DNA from 2 places in the Arthrobacter sp. UYCu723 genome. Region 1 is predicted to be linked to the other one. Evidence: predicted binding sites of a transcription regulator. Region 1 holds the regulator's gene; the other holds the start of a gene.
What was found. Region 1 encodes HrcA, which represses chaperone genes, less so after heat shock. Its sites were predicted from a motif close to TTNGCACTCGNNNNNNNCGAGTGCNAA; they were not measured.

Region 1 (7,934 bases):
ATCCCGTTCTGCGCCGTCCGCTGCGGTTACTGCGACTTCAACACCTACACCGCCACCGAGCTCGGCGGCGGGGCCTCGCAGGACGCCTACGCCAGCACGGCCATCTCGGAGGTCGAATTCGCCGCCGCGGCGCTCCAGAACAGTGGCCTGCCGGCAAGGACCCTCGGGACCGTCTTTTTTGGCGGCGGAACACCGACGCTGCTCCCCGCCGAGGATCTGGGCCGGATCCTGACCGCCGCCGTCGCGGCGTGGGGACTGCAGCCCGGGGCGGAGGTCACCACCGAAGCGAACCCGGACTCCGTCACGCCCGAATCCCTGCAGCTCCTGGCCGACGCCGGGTTCACCCGGGTTTCCTTCGGCATGCAGTCGGCCGTCCCGCATGTCCTGAAGGTTCTGGACCGCACCCACACGCCCAGCCGTGTCCCGCAGGTGGTCCAGTGGGCCCGGGAGGCGGGGCTCGCCGTGAGCCTTGACCTGATCTACGGCACCCCGGGGGAATCGCTCGACGACTGGCGCTACTCGCTGGAGACTGCGCTGTCCTACGGACCCGACCACATCAGCGCCTATGCGCTGATCGTCGAGGAAGGCACCAAGCTCGCCGCCCAGATCCGCCGTGGCGAGGTGCCCGGAATCGACGACGACGACCACGCCGCCAAGTACGAGCTCGCGGACGAGCTCATCTCCGCTGCCGGCCTGGGTTGGTACGAGGTCAGCAACTGGGCGCGCACGCCGGAGCAGGCGTGCCGCCACAACCTCGCCTACTGGCGGGGGGACGACTGGTGGGGGATCGGTCCCGGGGCGCACTCGCATGTGGGTGGCGTCCGCTGGTGGAACGTGAAGCACCCCGCGGCCTACGCGAACCGGCTGGGTTCAGGGCTCTCGCCTGCTGCCGGGCGGGAAACCCTCGACTCCGAGACCCGGAACGTGGAGCGCATCATCCTGGAAGCCCGGCTGAGTACCGGGCTGGACATCCCGAGCCTGGGCGGCCTGGGGGACACCGGGCGGCACGCCGTGGCGGGGCTGATTGCCGACGGCCTGGTTGATCCGGTGGCGGCCTTCAAGGGCCGGCTGGTGTTGACGCTCAAAGGACGGCTGCTCGCCGACGCCGTGGTCCGCCGGATCCTGCCGGACTGAGCAGACTAGCTGAGGCCCAGCCGGGCCTGACAGCCTGACGCCCAGCCGGCTGGGATGCCCCTACTTGATCCAGCGCAGGTTGAACTCATAGCGGTGCGGCTGGCCACGGTTGACATGGATGCCTGCGGCGACAGAGAAGCACGTGACGGCAATCCAGATCACGGTGGCGAGCACGGCGAACAGGTTTCCCACCACCGGCACAAAGACCAACAGGTTCGCGACCACAGCGGCGATCGTCGGGGGCAGCGTGAAGTTGAGGGCTTCCTTGGACTCCTGCGCCGTGAACGGGCCGCGGTCCTTGAAGATCAGGTAGATCAGCAACGAAGGAACGCAGCCGAGGATGCCGCCAAAATGCGCCAGCGTGGCCCACTGCCGGTCCTCGCTGGCCGTCAGGGGCAGCGCATTGGCGGGAACGCCATGATACGGGGGCTGGCCATGGCCGGCCTGATTGCCCGTGTGTTCGCGTGCGTCTTCTGCCACGGTTTAGTCCTTCGGATTGCTGTGATGCGTTGTTGCTGGAAGTTGTTACCAGTAGTGCCGGAGCCGCGCAGGGTGCGCAGCCGCCGATCCAAGAATACTTGCTCGGACGCCGAATCGAGGATCGGGCCCTCAGGGAACCGTGAGGAAATCGATGACCTCTTCCACGCGGCCCAGCAGTGAAGCTTCCAGATCGGCGTAGTTGCGGACGGCGCCGAGGAGCTTCTGCCAGCCCAGGCCGATATCCTCCTTGGTGCTGTGCGGCCAGCCGAAGGCCATCAGGATGCCGGTCTTCCAGTCCACGCCCCGGGGGATGACCGGCCACGTCTCGATGCCCAGGACCGAGGGACGGATGGCCTGCCACACGTCCACGTACGGATGCCCGACAATCAGCACGTTCCCAGCCGCGCCGGGGGAGGCCATCACGGCGTCGGCGATCCTGGACTCCTTGGACTCCGGCACCAGGTGGTCCACCAGGACGCCGAGGCGGCGTCCTGGGCCGGGCCGGAACGCGGCGACGGCGGCCGAGAGGTCATCGATGCCGTGCAGCGGCTCGACGACGATGCCCTCCACCCGGAGATCGTCACCCCAGACCTTCTCCACCAGCTCGGCGTCGTGCTTGCCTTCCACCCAGATCCGGCTGGCCTTGGCCACCTGCGCGCGCTGGCCCTCGACCCGGATCGAGCCGGACGCGGTGCGGCTGGCTCCCGCCGGTGCAAGGGCGGGCCGCGGGGCCGGCGGCATCAGCCGGATCGGCTGGCCCGCCAGGAGGAAGCCGAAGCCGAGCCGGAAGGACCTCGACTTGCCGCGGCGGTCCTCCAGGGCCACCACATGCATCCCGCCGGACTTCTCCACTCGGGTGACGGCCCCCACCCAGCCGGACTGTACGTCCTCGAGCACCATTCCGCGTTCCACGGGGACTTCGGGCAGCTGGGGCTTGGCGGGGGCGGACAGGTCCTGCGGGCCCCAGTTCTGGTATGACATCTGTTCACACTGCTTTGCGCTCGGAATGATACGGCGGGCTGTGCCCGAAAACACCAGCCCCGGGAACGACGCCTGGAGCGAATCCAATGCTAACAACGCGGCGACTCATATTAGACTGGTTAGCACTTAGGCATGTCGAGTGCTAACCACGCCCAGTGCGGACCGCCTGCCCGGCGCGGCCGGAGGGGCGGCACCGGATGCGGGACAGTCGATTGGAGGTGGGGCGTGAGCGAACCACGCAAACTCGAAGTGCTGCGCGCCATCGTGGAGGACTACGTCCATTCGCGTGAACCCGTCGGCTCCAAAGCCCTCGTGGAACGGCACCATCTGGGCGTGTCCAGCGCCACCATCCGCAATGACATGGCCGCACTGGAAGATGAAGGCCTCATCACGGCGCCGCACACGAGCTCCGGAAGGATTCCCACGGACAAGGGCTACCGCCTGTTCGTGGACCAGATCTCCGCCGTCAAGCCGCTCTCCCCGGCGGAACGCCGGGCCATTCAGGCACTGCTGGAGGGGTCCGATGACCTCGACGACGTCCTGGACCGGACGGTGCGGCTCCTGTCGCAGCTCACCAACCAGGTCGCCGTCGTGCAGTATCCGCATCTGAGCCGGGCCAAGGTGCGGCATATCGAATTTGTCCTGCTGGCGCCCCGGAAGGTGCTGGCGGTCCTGATCGCGGACACCGGCAAGGTGGAGCAGCGGGTGATCGACGTCGTCCAGGACCTTCCGGAGGAGGCCGTCGCGGAACTGCGGTCGCGGTTCCTGGGCAGCCTCTCCGGGACGCCGCTGAACCTGCTGCCGCAGTCGCTGCAGGCCGTGGTCGTCAGCTGCCCGCCTGCGCGGCGCAGCGCCGCGCAGGCACTGGCCAGGGGGCTCGAAGCCCTCGCCGCAAGCAGCCGCGAAGAGCGCATGGTCATGGCCGGGACAGCCAACCTCGCCCGGTCCAACGTGGACTTCCCGCTGAGCATCGGTCCCGTGCTGGAAGCACTCGAAGAGCAGGTGGTCATGCTGCGCCTGCTCAGCGACATGGCGGCGGACCCGCGCGGAGTGACTGTCAGCATCGGCCGGGAGAACCCGTACGACGGGCTCGCGGAGGCGTCGGTGGTGGCTACCGGCTACGGCCCGGACGCCACGGCCAAGGTCGGTGTGCTCGGTCCCACCCGGATGGACTATCCGACCACCATGGCCGCCGTCCGTGCGGTGGCCCGCTACCTTTCCAGAATCCTCGGGCCCTGACCGCCCGGGCGGCAGGCCGCCGCGCCGCTGTTGACCAGACTTCATGCCCCTAACAGGCAGTACAACCAGGAAGAGATACGAACTTTGAGCAGCCACTACGACGTTCTTGGAGTCTCCCGCGAAGCAACGGGAGAAGAGATCAAGAAGGCCTACCGCAAGCTTGCGCGGACCCTGCACCCGGACGTCAACCCGGGCGATGACGCGTCAGACCGTTTCAAGGCCGTCACGCACGCCTACGAGGTGCTCTCCGACCCGCAGAAACGCCGGGTCTACGACACCACCGGCAATGAGAACGGCACCGACAACGGCTTCGGCGGCGGCAGCTACGCCGGCCAGGGCTTCGCGTTCCAGGACATCTTCGACACCTTCTTCGGCGCCGGCGGCCAGGCCGGTCCCGCGTCCCGGGTCCGCCGCGGCCAGGACGCCCTGATCAGCGTCCGGATCGAGCTCCGCGACGCCGTGTTCGGCGTGAACAAGAAGCTCGAGGTCGACACGGCCGTCACCTGCCCCACCTGTGAAGGCTCCTGCTGCCGGCCAGGCACCCGCCCGGAGCGCTGTGACATCTGCGGCGGCAGCGGCCAGGTCCAGCGCGCCGTCCGGTCCATCCTGGGCCAGGTCATGACCACGGCTCCCTGCGGCAGCTGCGAAGGCTTCGGCACAGTGATCAAGGATCCCTGCAACGAATGCGCCGGCCAGGGCCGGATCCGCAGCCGCCGGACCCTGACCGTCAAGGTCCCGGCCGGAGTCGCCACCGGCACCCGCATCCAGCTCTCCGGCCAGGGCGAGGCGGGTCCCGCCGGCGGCCCCGCGGGCGATCTCTACGTGGAGATCCGGGTCAACAACGACGCCACCTACGTGCGCGACGGCGACGACCTGCACGCAAGCCTGAATATCCCGATGACCGCCGCCGCGCTCGGCACCGAGCTCACCCTCGATACCTTTGACGGGCAGCAGGAGATCGACGTCAAGGCCGGCACCCAGTCGGGCGAGGTCATCACCCTGCGCGGACTCGGCGTCACCCATCTGCGCGGCTACGGCCGCGGGGACCTCAAGGTCCACCTGCAGGTGGAGACCCCGGGCAAGCTCGACGCCGCCCAGGAGGACCTGCTCCGTCAGCTCGCGAAGCTGCGCGGGGAACAGTTCACCGAAGGGAAGCTCGCGGCGAGCGGCGGGGTCTTCGCCAAGCTCCGGGACCGGCTCGGTAACCTGTAGCGGTGAGCAATCCGGTCTTCTTCACCGCCCCGGGAACACTGGACCAGCAGGTCCCCGGTTCCACCTTCGTCCTTGACGGCGCCGAGGCCCGCCACGCGGTCACGGTGAAGCGCCTCAGCCTCGGCGAGCCGGTGGACATCGCCGACGGCGCCGGGAAGCGGCTCACGGGAACAGTGACAGCCGTCGCGCCCGGCGAACTGACCGTGGAGTGCGCCGAACTGACCGCGGAAGCGCGGCCGGACATCCGGCTGGTCCTGGTGCAGGCCCTCGCCAAGGGCGACCGGGACGAGCTGGCGGCCGAAACCGCCACGGAGCTGGGGATCGACGCTGTCATCCCCTGGCAGGCGGAACGCTCGATCGTGCGCTGGAAGGCGGAGCGGGCGGCGAAGGCGCATGCAAAGTGGCAGTCCGTCGTGACGGCAGCCGCCAAGCAGGCACGCCGCGCCTGGATTCCGGAGGTCCGCTCCGCCGTCGACAGCGCCGGACTTCAGGCGGCTGTCGCCGCAGCAGGTCTCGCCATCATCCTGCACGAGGACGCCGTGCGTCCCCTGCGGCAGGTGCTGGAGTCCTGGCAGGCGACGCTGGGCACGCAGGGCACGCTGGACAGCCAGCCGGCTCCAGACGCGCCGGACGCCGCCCGTGAAGTGCTGCTGATCGTAGGCCCGGAAGGCGGCATCAGCCCCCGTGAAGTGACGAGGCTGTGCGGCGCCGGCGCCGTCACCGCCCTGCTCGGCCACCACGTGCTGCGATCCTCCACCGCCGGCCCCGCCGCGACCGTGCTGGCGAGCGACATCCTGGGCCGCTGGTAGCGGCAGGCTGCCAGGCGGGCTGCCTGACTTCCTTGGCTGTTTCCTATTTGACTGTGTTCCTATTTGCTTCTTATTTGACCGTTCTTATTTGACTGTGAAGCCGCGCGTGTCCACATTCAGGTCCTGGGACGGGTTGCCGTCCTGCAGCTGGGAGACCCTGACCTCGTAGTTCCCGGGGCCCAGGTTCACCGAAAGGCTGAACAGTCCGGACTGGCCGGCGTCCGCGGAGGCTGGGGTGTTCCCGTTCAGGTAAGTCGTCTTGACGCTGCCGTCGATCCGCAGGATCTCCCAGCGGAGCTTCCCGCCCGGAACGGTGCTCCGGCCGCTGACCTTGACCGCGCCGTCCTCCATCGAGGTGCCCTCCTGGGGATTGATGATCCACACCGGGGCAACCATGCCGGAGCTGCGGGACGTAGGGGAACCGAGGCGGACATGGTTGAAGGCGACATAGTCGGTGTGGCCGTCCACGAGCACCACGACCTGGATCTGCTGCCCGGAATCGATCAGGCCCGCGCTGGCACCGGCTGCCGTCGCGGTGTAGACAAGCTGCTGGATGGCGCGTTCGGCCATCGCCGCATCCACGTTGCTGTTGAAGGCGTCGTCCGAGAGGTCCACGGTGATGACGTTCTTCCCGGAAATGGAGGTGGCCAGTTTCTTCGGGTTCTGCCAGGGGGTGAAGAAGTCCGGATCGAGCGGCTTCTCGGACATCATCACCCGGAGCGCACGGGTCACGGGGTTGTCCTGGTCCGGAACGTCACGGAACTCACGGTAAAGGAACATGTTGTCATTGCTGCGGCCGATCCAGTAGACCGGAGCCTTGTTGGAAGCCTGGCTTGTCTCCAGCGGGGCGCTGGTGGCTGGGGCGCCGGGGGAGGCCGGACTGGACAGCAGCTGCGACGGGGTATTCGAGTTGGTGATACCGGGTTGGGGGGTGGCTACGCAGCCGGAAAGGACAAGCGCCGCGGGCAGCACCAGCAGCAACATGCCGGGGCGAATGCGCCCGGTTGTCGACCTCTGGCTGGTTCCGCGCTGCCTGATAGCTGCTTTCCTTTCCTGTTTCATGGCCTCCGGGGCCCGTCCTCGCCATGTCCGCCATGCCGCCGGAAGCACTGCTCCCGGGGCGGCCGATTCCCAGCATGGCATATGGTCCGCGCGCAGGACCGGGGTTTGGGCCCGGGCGCCGGAACTGCAACGGGAACGATATGAGGCCGATACAAAGTTGATACCTAATGTCGGAAATCGCGGCCCGATCGCGGCCCGACGGCGGCCTGACTGCGGCCTGACTGCGGCGCCATGGCGGCCCGACGGCGGCCCGACGGCGGCCCGCGATGGCGGCGCGCGCTGGCGTAAGATGGAAGGACCCGCTGAGACCGGACCAGAAGGCGAGCACCGCCGTCGGGCCGGATCAGCGGGACAGATCAATTCCGAACTGGAGGGGACCAGAGGCCCGCGGGCCAACACCATGACTGAAGCAGCGAACGGCAAAGCCCGGATCAGCGCCGCAGGGCGCTCCGCAGGCGAATTTCCACACTCCCTCCCAGGGTTGCGGACGGAGGTGGTCCTGTTCGACAACTCCGACCAGATGGTTCAGTCCCTCGGCAGTCATGACGAAGCCCTGCGTTTCATCGAGAGCCAGTTCCCGGCCGTGGACTTCCACGTCCGTGGCAACGAGCTCTCGATCAGCGGGTCGTCCGTTGATGTGCCCCGGATCATGCGTCTGCTCAACGAGGTGCGCGGCCTCGTCGCCCGGGGCACGGTTATCACCCCCGCCGTGCTGCAGCAGCTCGTGTCGCTGCTCCGGAGCCAGTCCCTGCAGAACCCGGTTGACGTCCTCACGCACAACATCCTCTCCAGCCGCGGAAAGACCATCCGCCCGAAGACCCTGAACCAGAAGAACTACGTGGACGCCATCGACGCGAACACTGTGATCTTCGGGATCGGTCCCGCCGGCACCGGCAAGACGTACCTGGCCATGGCCAAGGCCGTCCAGGCGCTGCAGCAGAAGGAAGTCAGCCGCATCATCCTGACGCGTCCGGCCGTCGAGGCCGGGGAACGGCTCGGCTTCCTGCCCGGCACCCT
Region 2 (7,934 bases), 1.0 Mb from region 1:
GGTTGGTGACGATGCCGAGCAGCCTCATGCCCTCGTCCACGACCGGCAGGCCGGAGACCCGGTAATGCGAGCAGATCTCGTCCAGTTCGGCCAGCGTGGCCTCGGGGCCGATGGTGAGCGGGTTGGTGATCATGCCGGACTCGCTGCGCTTGACCCGGTCAATCTGGTCGGCCTGGTCCGCGATCGAGAGGTTGCGGTGCACGACGCCGAGACCGCCCTGGCGGGCCATGGCGATGGCCATCCGGGACTCGGTGACGGTGTCCATGGCGGCGGACAGCAGCGGCGTCTGGACCGAGATGCGCTTGGAGATCCGCGAGGAGGTGTCCGCCTCGGAGGGGATGACGTCCGTGTGGCCGGGCAGGAGCAGGACGTCATCGTAGGTCAGGCCGATGAAGCCGAAGGGGTTGTGTTCGGGCTGGGTCATGAGTGCGCCTCTTACCTTGGTTACCGGGTTTCACGGGTAGGGGTTGCAGCAGATGACCAGCCAGTCATTACGGGCGTGGCCTGTGCAGAAGTGTTGAATAAATAATAGAACCTTGGCGGCGTCCGCCATATTCCGGAGCGGAAATGTGAGCAACGGCATCCGCTCCCGCCACGCCTTTTACCGTGTGGGACAGCCGGGCCGTCACGTCCAGCCGGTGGATGCCAGCAGCCGCTGTTCGAACATGGGGATCATACTCTGGACATAGGTCTTGGTCAGGTGGTTGTCGTCCTTGTAGACGTAGACATTGCCGACGACGGCGGGGCAGATGCCGCCGGCGCAGATGAAGTCGCTCAGGTCCATGAGGTGCAGCCCGGGGACTTTGCCCCGGTACGCGTCCAGCGGCGAGGACTCGGCCAGGGATTCCTGCAAGGGAACGTTGCACTCCGGTGCGCCCGGGCCGTTCTTCTGCACGCATTCGGGCATGTTCATGCTGAAGCGCGGGTTGTCGCGGACGCCCACCACTTCCATGCCCGCATCGGTGAAGGGCTTGATGCCCTCCAGATACTGGGGCACTTCGGTTTCGAACGGGGCGTCCTTGTACGTCTGCGAGGCGACGGTGAAGACGGCGTCCGGGCGGTGTTCCAGGACGTACTCGGCACTGGCCTTGTTGAAGGCGTTGCACTCTGCGTCACGGTCCGCGGATTCCCCGCCGAAGCGGCAGTTGCCTTTCAGGAGGGTGACGACTTCCCAGCCGTGGCTCCGGGCGATCGGTCCGAGGGCCGCCATGTACTGCTGGGCATGTGAGTCGCCCAGCACCACGATCCGCTTGGTGACGGTGTCCGGACGGCTGTTCTGCAGGCAACCGGCGAGCAGGGGGTCGCTCGGGACGTTCTCGTCCGTGCACAGCCCGTCGATGTCCGCCCACTCGTTTTTCATCGCGACGGGGGCAGGGATGATCTTGGCATCCGGCGTCGATTTGCCCGCATACCCGGGCGACAAGGCGGCGGCTCCCGGCGTCAGTTCCCTTGGCTGCGACGCCGCGGCGGCCTCCTCGGCCATCAGCTTGCTCTGCCACACGGACACGGGTCCCGCGAGCAGGGCGCCGCACGCCACGATCACGACGGCGTTCCGCCAGGTGCGGCGCTGCGGCCAGTGCCATTCACGCAAGGGCTTCTCCACGAACCGGGTGGTGAGCACGGCCAGCACCACGGACGTGGCCACGATGGCCAGGCCCTGCACGAGGTTCGGCGAGCTGATCCCCATCCCGGCGAGGGCCAGCACCAGGAGCGGCCAGTGCCACAGGTAGAGGGCGTAGGAGTTGTCGCCGAGGGCAACGAGCGGCTTCCAGGTGAGGAAGCGGTCCACACCGAAACGGCTGCCGCTCTGCCCTGCCACAATGATGGCGGCCGCGGCGAGGGTGGGCCACAGGGCAATGAAGCCGGGGAAGGAACGGTCCACGGTCAGCAGCAGCCCGCAGGACAGCATGGCGGCAAGGCCGGTCCAGCCCAGCGCCACCCGCAGGATCCTGCCGGGCTTGAGGTAGGGCACGGCGAGCGCCAGCAGGGAGCCGAGGGCGAATTCCCAGAGCCGGGCGCGGGTGTCGAAGTAGGCGTAGGCCTGGTTCGTGGCGGTCTGCTGAATCGAGTACAGCAGCGAGGCAACGAAGATTGCGCCGAAGGCCACGGCCAGCAAAACCCGATAGTTCAGCCGGTCCTTCAAAGGAGTCCAGCGGCCGAGGCCGCGGCAGAGCAGCTTGCGGAGCAGCGCGGCACCGGCAAACACGAGCGGCCACAGCAGGAAGACCTGGCCCTGGATGGACAATGACCAGAAGTGCTGCAAGGGGCTGGCACCGGAATGGTCCTGCGCGTAGTAGTCGACGGCGGTGTCCGCCAGGAGCCAGTTCTGCCGGTACAGCAGGGAGGCCCAGGCCTGGTCCAGCACATCCGGCCACCGGCTTTCCGGGAGGATGGCCCAGGTGCCGGCCAGGACGCCGAGGATGACCACGACGACGGCGGGCAGCAGCCGCTTGAGCAGGTGGAGCCAGTGGCTCAGGAGCCGCAGCGGCTTCCCGCTTTCCACCTTCCCGGCGAAGCTGAGCGTCATCAGGAAGGCAGAGATCAGCAGGAAGATGTCCACCCCGCCGGAGACCCGGCCGAGCCACACGTGGTACGTGACCACCATGAGGACGGCGAGGGCCCGCAAGCCCTGGACTTCGGGGCGGTAGCTGGATTTTCGGCGCGCCGGAGAACCCGCGTCCGCGGTGTGCGGGCCGGCAATGGTTCGCTCGTTCGACACAAAGACCCTTCAAACCGGTTTCCCAAAGCATCAATGTTACCGAACCGTAATTTATCTGGCCAATCGTGGCGGGGGACGCGGGGGTCGGGGGGATTAACGGGGGCAGTGCGGGGTTTTCCGCGGCCCGAGGCCGCGCCGGCGGCTAGTCTGTTACGAGTCAGAGGAGGCGGCATTGTGATCGCGGAACTGCGAATTTGTGTGCCGGAAAAGCTGTCCGGCGTCGTGGTGGAGTGTTGCTCCGGCGAGCTCGGCGTGGCGGAAGTCGCCCGCCACCCCGGGGCGTCCGTGCTCCCTCCGGGGGACGTCATCCACGTCCTGCTGGCGAGGGAGTCGGTCGAGCGGCTGGTGGAGAAACTTCATGCGCTGAACGTCCGGGAACTCGGCTCCATTTCGGTCACGATGCCGGACCTCGTGCTCTCCGACCGTGCTGACCAGGCGGTGGCGGCAGCCCCGGGTGAGGGGGCCGACGCCGTGATCTGGGACGAGGTCTCCAGGCAGACGGGCGAAGACTCGCGGCTCACATGGAGCTATCTGGCCTTCCTGGTCCTGGCGACCCAACTGGCGGCCATCGGCATCGTGACCGACTCGACCATCGCCATCGTCGGCGCCATGGCGGTCGGGCCGGAGTTCGGCCCGCTGGCTGCCCTGGCAGTGGCTCTTGTGCGCCGGCAAGGGCCGCTGGGACGCGGCGCGGCGCTGGCTCTCGGCGTCGGCTTCCCGGTAGCGATGCTGGCGGCTGCCCTGACCGCGTGGCTGTCGGTGCCCCTCGGACTCTTCCCCGCCGATGCACTGGACCATGGCTCCGCCGTCGAATTCATCTACCACCCGGGCCCCTACTCGCTGATCGTCGCCGTCCTGGCCGGGACCGCAGGCATGCTCTCCGTGATCAGCCAGAGATCCTCGGCGCTGATCGGGGTGTTCATTTCGGTGACGACCGTTCCGGCCGCCGGCTTCGTCGCCGTCGCCCTGGTGCTGGGCGAATACGAGAAAGCCGCCGGCTCGGCGCTGCAGCTGTTCCTGAATCTGGTGGGCATTGTGGTTTCGGCGGCGGCCGTGCTGGTCTTCTACCGGCTCATCACCAAGCGGCTCCCCCGGGACGCCGCACTGCGCCTGCGGCGCAAGGCCCTGCGGTCCCAGCGCTAAGCCTCGTTTCCGGGCCGGACGGCATAGAAAAGGCCGGCCCGGGCGATGCCGGACCGGCCTTGACTACAGCGACTTGGAGCTAGTGCTGGTGGCCCGCGTGCTGGTCTTCATCGGCAGGCTTCTCGACCACGAGGGTTTCCGTGGTGAGAACCAGTGCCGCGATGGAGGCCGCGTTGCGGAGGGCCGCCCGCGTCACCTTCACGGGGTCGATCACGCCGGCCGCGATCAGGTCTTCGTATTCGCCGGTCTTGGCGTTGAAGCCCTGGTTGTCGGCGGATTCGGCCACCTTGGCGACGACGACGTAGCCGTCGAAGCCGGCGTTCTGGGCGATCCAGCGCAGCGGCTGGGTCAGTGCCCGGCGGACGATGCCGACAGCTGCTGCCGCGTCACCTTCGAGAGCCTGGACGGCCGGGTCCTCGTCGAGCGCCTTGAGGGCGTGGATGAGGGCGGCGCCGCCGCCGGCCACGATGCCTTCTTCGAGGGCAGCGCGGGTCGAGGACACGGCGTCTTCGATGCGGTGCTTCTTTTCCTTCAGCTCGACCTCGGTGGCAGCGCCGACCTTGATCACGCCGATGCCGCCGGCCAGCTTGGCCAGGCGTTCCTGGAGCTTTTCCTTGTCCCAGTCCGAATCCGTGCGGGTCAGCTCGGCGCGCAGCTGGGAAACACGGGCTGCGACATCCTCGGCCGAACCGGCGCCGTCGACGATGGTGGTGTTGTCCTTCGTGACGGTGATGCGCCGGGCGGTACCCAGCACCTCGAGGCCTACAGTGTCCAGGCTGAGGCCCAGTTCCGGCGAGACAACCTGTGCACCCGTGAGGGTGGCGATGTCCTGCAGCATGGCCTTGCGGCGGTCACCGAAGCCCGGAGCCTTGACGGCAACGACGTTCAGGGTGCCGCGGATGCGGTTGACGATCAGCGTGGAGAGGGCCTCGCCGTCGACGTCTTCGGCAATGATGAAGAGCGGCTTGGAGCTCTGCAGCGCCTTTTCCAGCAGCGGCAGGAAATCCTGCACGGAGGAGATCTTGCCCTGGTTGATCAGGATCAGGGCGTCTTCGAGGACGGCTTCCTGGCGTTCCGCGTCGGTGACGAAGTACGGGGACAGGTAGCCCTTGTCGAACTGCATGCCCTCGGTGAGGACCAGTTCGGTCTGCGTGGTGGAGGATTCCTCGATGGTGATCACACCATCCTTGCCGACCTTGCCGAATGCCTCGGCCAGGAGCTCGCCGACCTCGTCGCTCTGGGCGGAGATGGAGGCGACGTTGGCGACCTGGGTGCCTTCGACCGGGCGGGCGTTCTCGAGCAGGCGGGCGGCGACAGCCTCAACAGAGACCTCGATGCCGCGCTTGATCTGGCCCGGTGCGGCGCCTGCCGCAACGTTGCGGAGGCCTTCCTTGACGAGGGCCTGTGCCAGCACCGTGGCGGTGGTGGTGCCGTCACCGGCAACGTCGTTGGTCTTGGTGGCGACCTCCTTGGCGAGCTGCGCGCCAAGGTTCTCGAACGGGTCGTCCAGCTCGACTTCACGGGCGATGGTGACGCCATCGTTGGTGATCGTGGGGGCGCCCCACTTCTTGTCCAGCACGACGTTGCGGCCGCGCGGGCCAAGCGTCACCTTGACCGTGTTGGCGAGCTTATCGATGCCGGCTTCAAGCGACCGGCGGGCAGCGTCGTTAAACGCAAGCTGCTTTGCCATGGTTTTGTCCTTTCAAGACAGAACCCCGCGCAACTGACCCGTCTGAGAAGGATCGGCGGCGCGGGGGTCCAAGAGAGTTACTTTACGACGATCGCCAGAACGTCGCGGGCGGACAGCACGAGGTACTCGGTGCCGCCGGTCTTGACTTCAGTTCCGCCGTACTTGGAGTAGATGACAACATCGCCGGTGGCGACGTCGATCGGAACGCGGTTGCCGTTGTCGTCGAAGCGGCCGGGGCCTACTGCGACAACTTCGCCTTCCTGCGGCTTTTCCTGCGCGGAGTCCGGGATAACCAGGCCGGAGGCCGTGGTCTGCTCGGCTTCGAGCGGGCGGACAACAATACGATCCTCAAGAGGCTTAATAGAGACCGACAAGGACCTCTCCTATTCGTCAGCAAATTCATGGACTTTAAAGCTGTGGTGCCAAGGCGTGCAAACCGTCGTCGCGGTGCCGGCAGCAGCCTGGCTGTGAAGCTTCAGTTGTTAGCACCCTCCTAGGGAGAGTGCTAACAACGACTCTATGTAAATGGTTAGCACTCGGTCAAGGCGAGTGCCAGAAGTTCATCCGGGGTGAACGCCCGGGGCGGCCGGGATGCAGGCTGTCGGCTGCCGGTGCGAACGCCGGCGGGCGGCAGGATTACTGTCCCCCGAGGTCCTCGAAGTCCACTTCCTCGCCGTCGTCCGCCTCGTCGTTCCGGCCCGGTTCATTCCGCTGGCGGTACAGCAGGAATCCGCCCGCGGCGGCGAGTGCGAGGCCGATAACCAGGAAGATGGTGCCGCCGACCTTGGCGGCAGCGTAGCTCTCACGGATGGACCGGGCTTCGTCGGTGGCGTCCGTGACGTCCTTGCCGCCGACTGAATAGACGGTCGCGTTGAAGGAGTCGAGGAAAAAGATGATGACCAGCAACGCCGCGCAGACGACGGCGATGACACAGCCCGCGACCAGCGCCGGCCTGGCGTACCGGGCAAGGCCGTGTCCGGCACGGCCGTGTCCGGCAACGCCGTGTCCGGCACGACGCAGCAGGCCCGGGCGGCCCTCTTCGGCGTCCCGCCGGGCGGCGTCCGGGTCCGTGTAGGCGTCTTGGGTCCCGTTGTCTTCCGTACCGCTGTCGTCCATGCCGTCCAGCCTAGCGGGCGCATCGGGGCACCGGCGCCTGAACTAGGCTTGATTCCATGGCTGACGCACCGCAGGACCAGATCGCCCCGCTCCTCAACCCCGAGGGCTGGGAGCTGCTGGCATCGCTGGGGCCGTACGAGGAGGATGAGGCTTTCCGGCTCAACGCCTCGCTCCGGAAGTCCGGCCACTCCCCCGAACTCGTTTCGGCGGTGCTCACCCAGTCCCGGCTCCGGACCAGGGCCGAGGCCAAGTTCGGCGAATTTGCCCGGCAGATGATCTTCACGCAGGCGGGGCTGGAGCAGGCAACCCGACTCACCGTGGCGGCCCGGCACGCGCAGCGCTTCGCGGAGGCCGGCATCCGGCACGTAGCGGACCTGGGCTGCGGCCTGGGCGCCGACTCGATGGCACTGGCGTCCCTGGACATCCAGGTCACCGCGGTGGAGATGGATGAGACCACGGCCGCATGCGCCACCATGAACCTGATCCCCTTCCGGAACGCCACCGTGGTCCACTCCGATGCCATGGCGGTGCCGCTCGAGGGAATCGACGGCGTCTGGCTGGATCCCGCCCGCCGCACCACCTCCACCTCGGGGACCAAGCGGCTCTGGGACCCGGAGGACTTCTCCCCGCCGCTGTCCTTCGCCGAGTCCCTGGCCGACTCCGGGCGCGCCGTCGGTGTGAAGATGGGCCCCGGCATGCCGCACGACTCGGTCCCAGCAGCTTGTGAGGCGCAATGGGTCTCGGCCGGCGGCGACGTCACCGAGGTGGCGCTGTGGTTCAACGCCGTGCGGCGTCCCGGGGTACGGCGTGCCGCCCTCCTGCTCGGCCCGCAGGGTGCCGCGGAACTCACCAGCTCCGAGGAGTTCGACGGCGGCCCGGTTGCCCCGGTGGGACCCGTCGAGGGATATCTGTACGAGCCCGACGGCGCAGTCATCCGTGCCGGTCTGGTGGCCGACGTCGCGTTCCAGCTGGGCGGGCATCTGGTGGACGAGCATATCGCCTACATCTGCGCCCCGGAGCTGAAGGACACGCCGTTCGCACGGGCGTACCGGGTCCTGGAGGTGATGCCCTACAACGTCAAGGCGCTCAAGGCCTGGGTCAAGGACCGGGGCATCGGAGTGCTGGACATCAAGAAGCGCGGCACCTCGGTGACGCCGGAGGAGCTGCGGAAGCAGCTGCTCCCTGCTGGGAAGAACACTGCCGGGAAAAATAGGGGCAAGAAAACGGCCACCCTGGTCCTCACCAGGATTGGCGAGGAGCGGGTGG

Region 2: groES (co-chaperone GroES) is a predicted target of HrcA. The motif match lies at 6,082-6,108, and genes of this name have one in related genera.

What each region holds. Positions count from the first base shown of each region.
Region 1 is NZ_JBSSBW010000001.1:3,814,891-3,822,824, forward strand. Features, by position in the region: gene hemW (radical SAM family heme chaperone HemW) at 1-1,134, shown strand, start outside; gene ACVWZ8_RS17850 (DUF4870 domain-containing protein) at 1,195-1,614, opposite strand; gene ACVWZ8_RS17855 (DUF3097 domain-containing protein) at 1,744-2,595, opposite strand; gene hrcA (heat-inducible transcriptional repressor HrcA) at 2,821-3,834, shown strand; gene dnaJ (molecular chaperone DnaJ) at 3,919-5,046, shown strand; gene ACVWZ8_RS17870 (16S rRNA (uracil(1498)-N(3))-methyltransferase) at 5,049-5,855, shown strand; gene ACVWZ8_RS17875 (GerMN domain-containing protein) at 5,940-6,839, opposite strand; gene ACVWZ8_RS17880 (PhoH family protein) at 7,318-7,934, shown strand, end outside.
Region 2 is NZ_JBSSBW010000001.1:2,794,213-2,802,146, reverse strand. Features, by position in the region: gene guaB (IMP dehydrogenase) at 1-424, opposite strand, end outside; gene ACVWZ8_RS13210 (acyltransferase family protein) at 626-2,719, opposite strand; gene ACVWZ8_RS13205 (DUF389 domain-containing protein) at 2,894-3,862, shown strand; gene groL (chaperonin GroEL) at 3,942-5,552, opposite strand; gene groES (co-chaperone GroES) at 5,630-5,926, opposite strand; gene ACVWZ8_RS13190 (hypothetical protein) at 6,189-6,668, opposite strand; gene ACVWZ8_RS13185 (THUMP-like domain-containing protein) at 6,725-7,934, shown strand, end outside.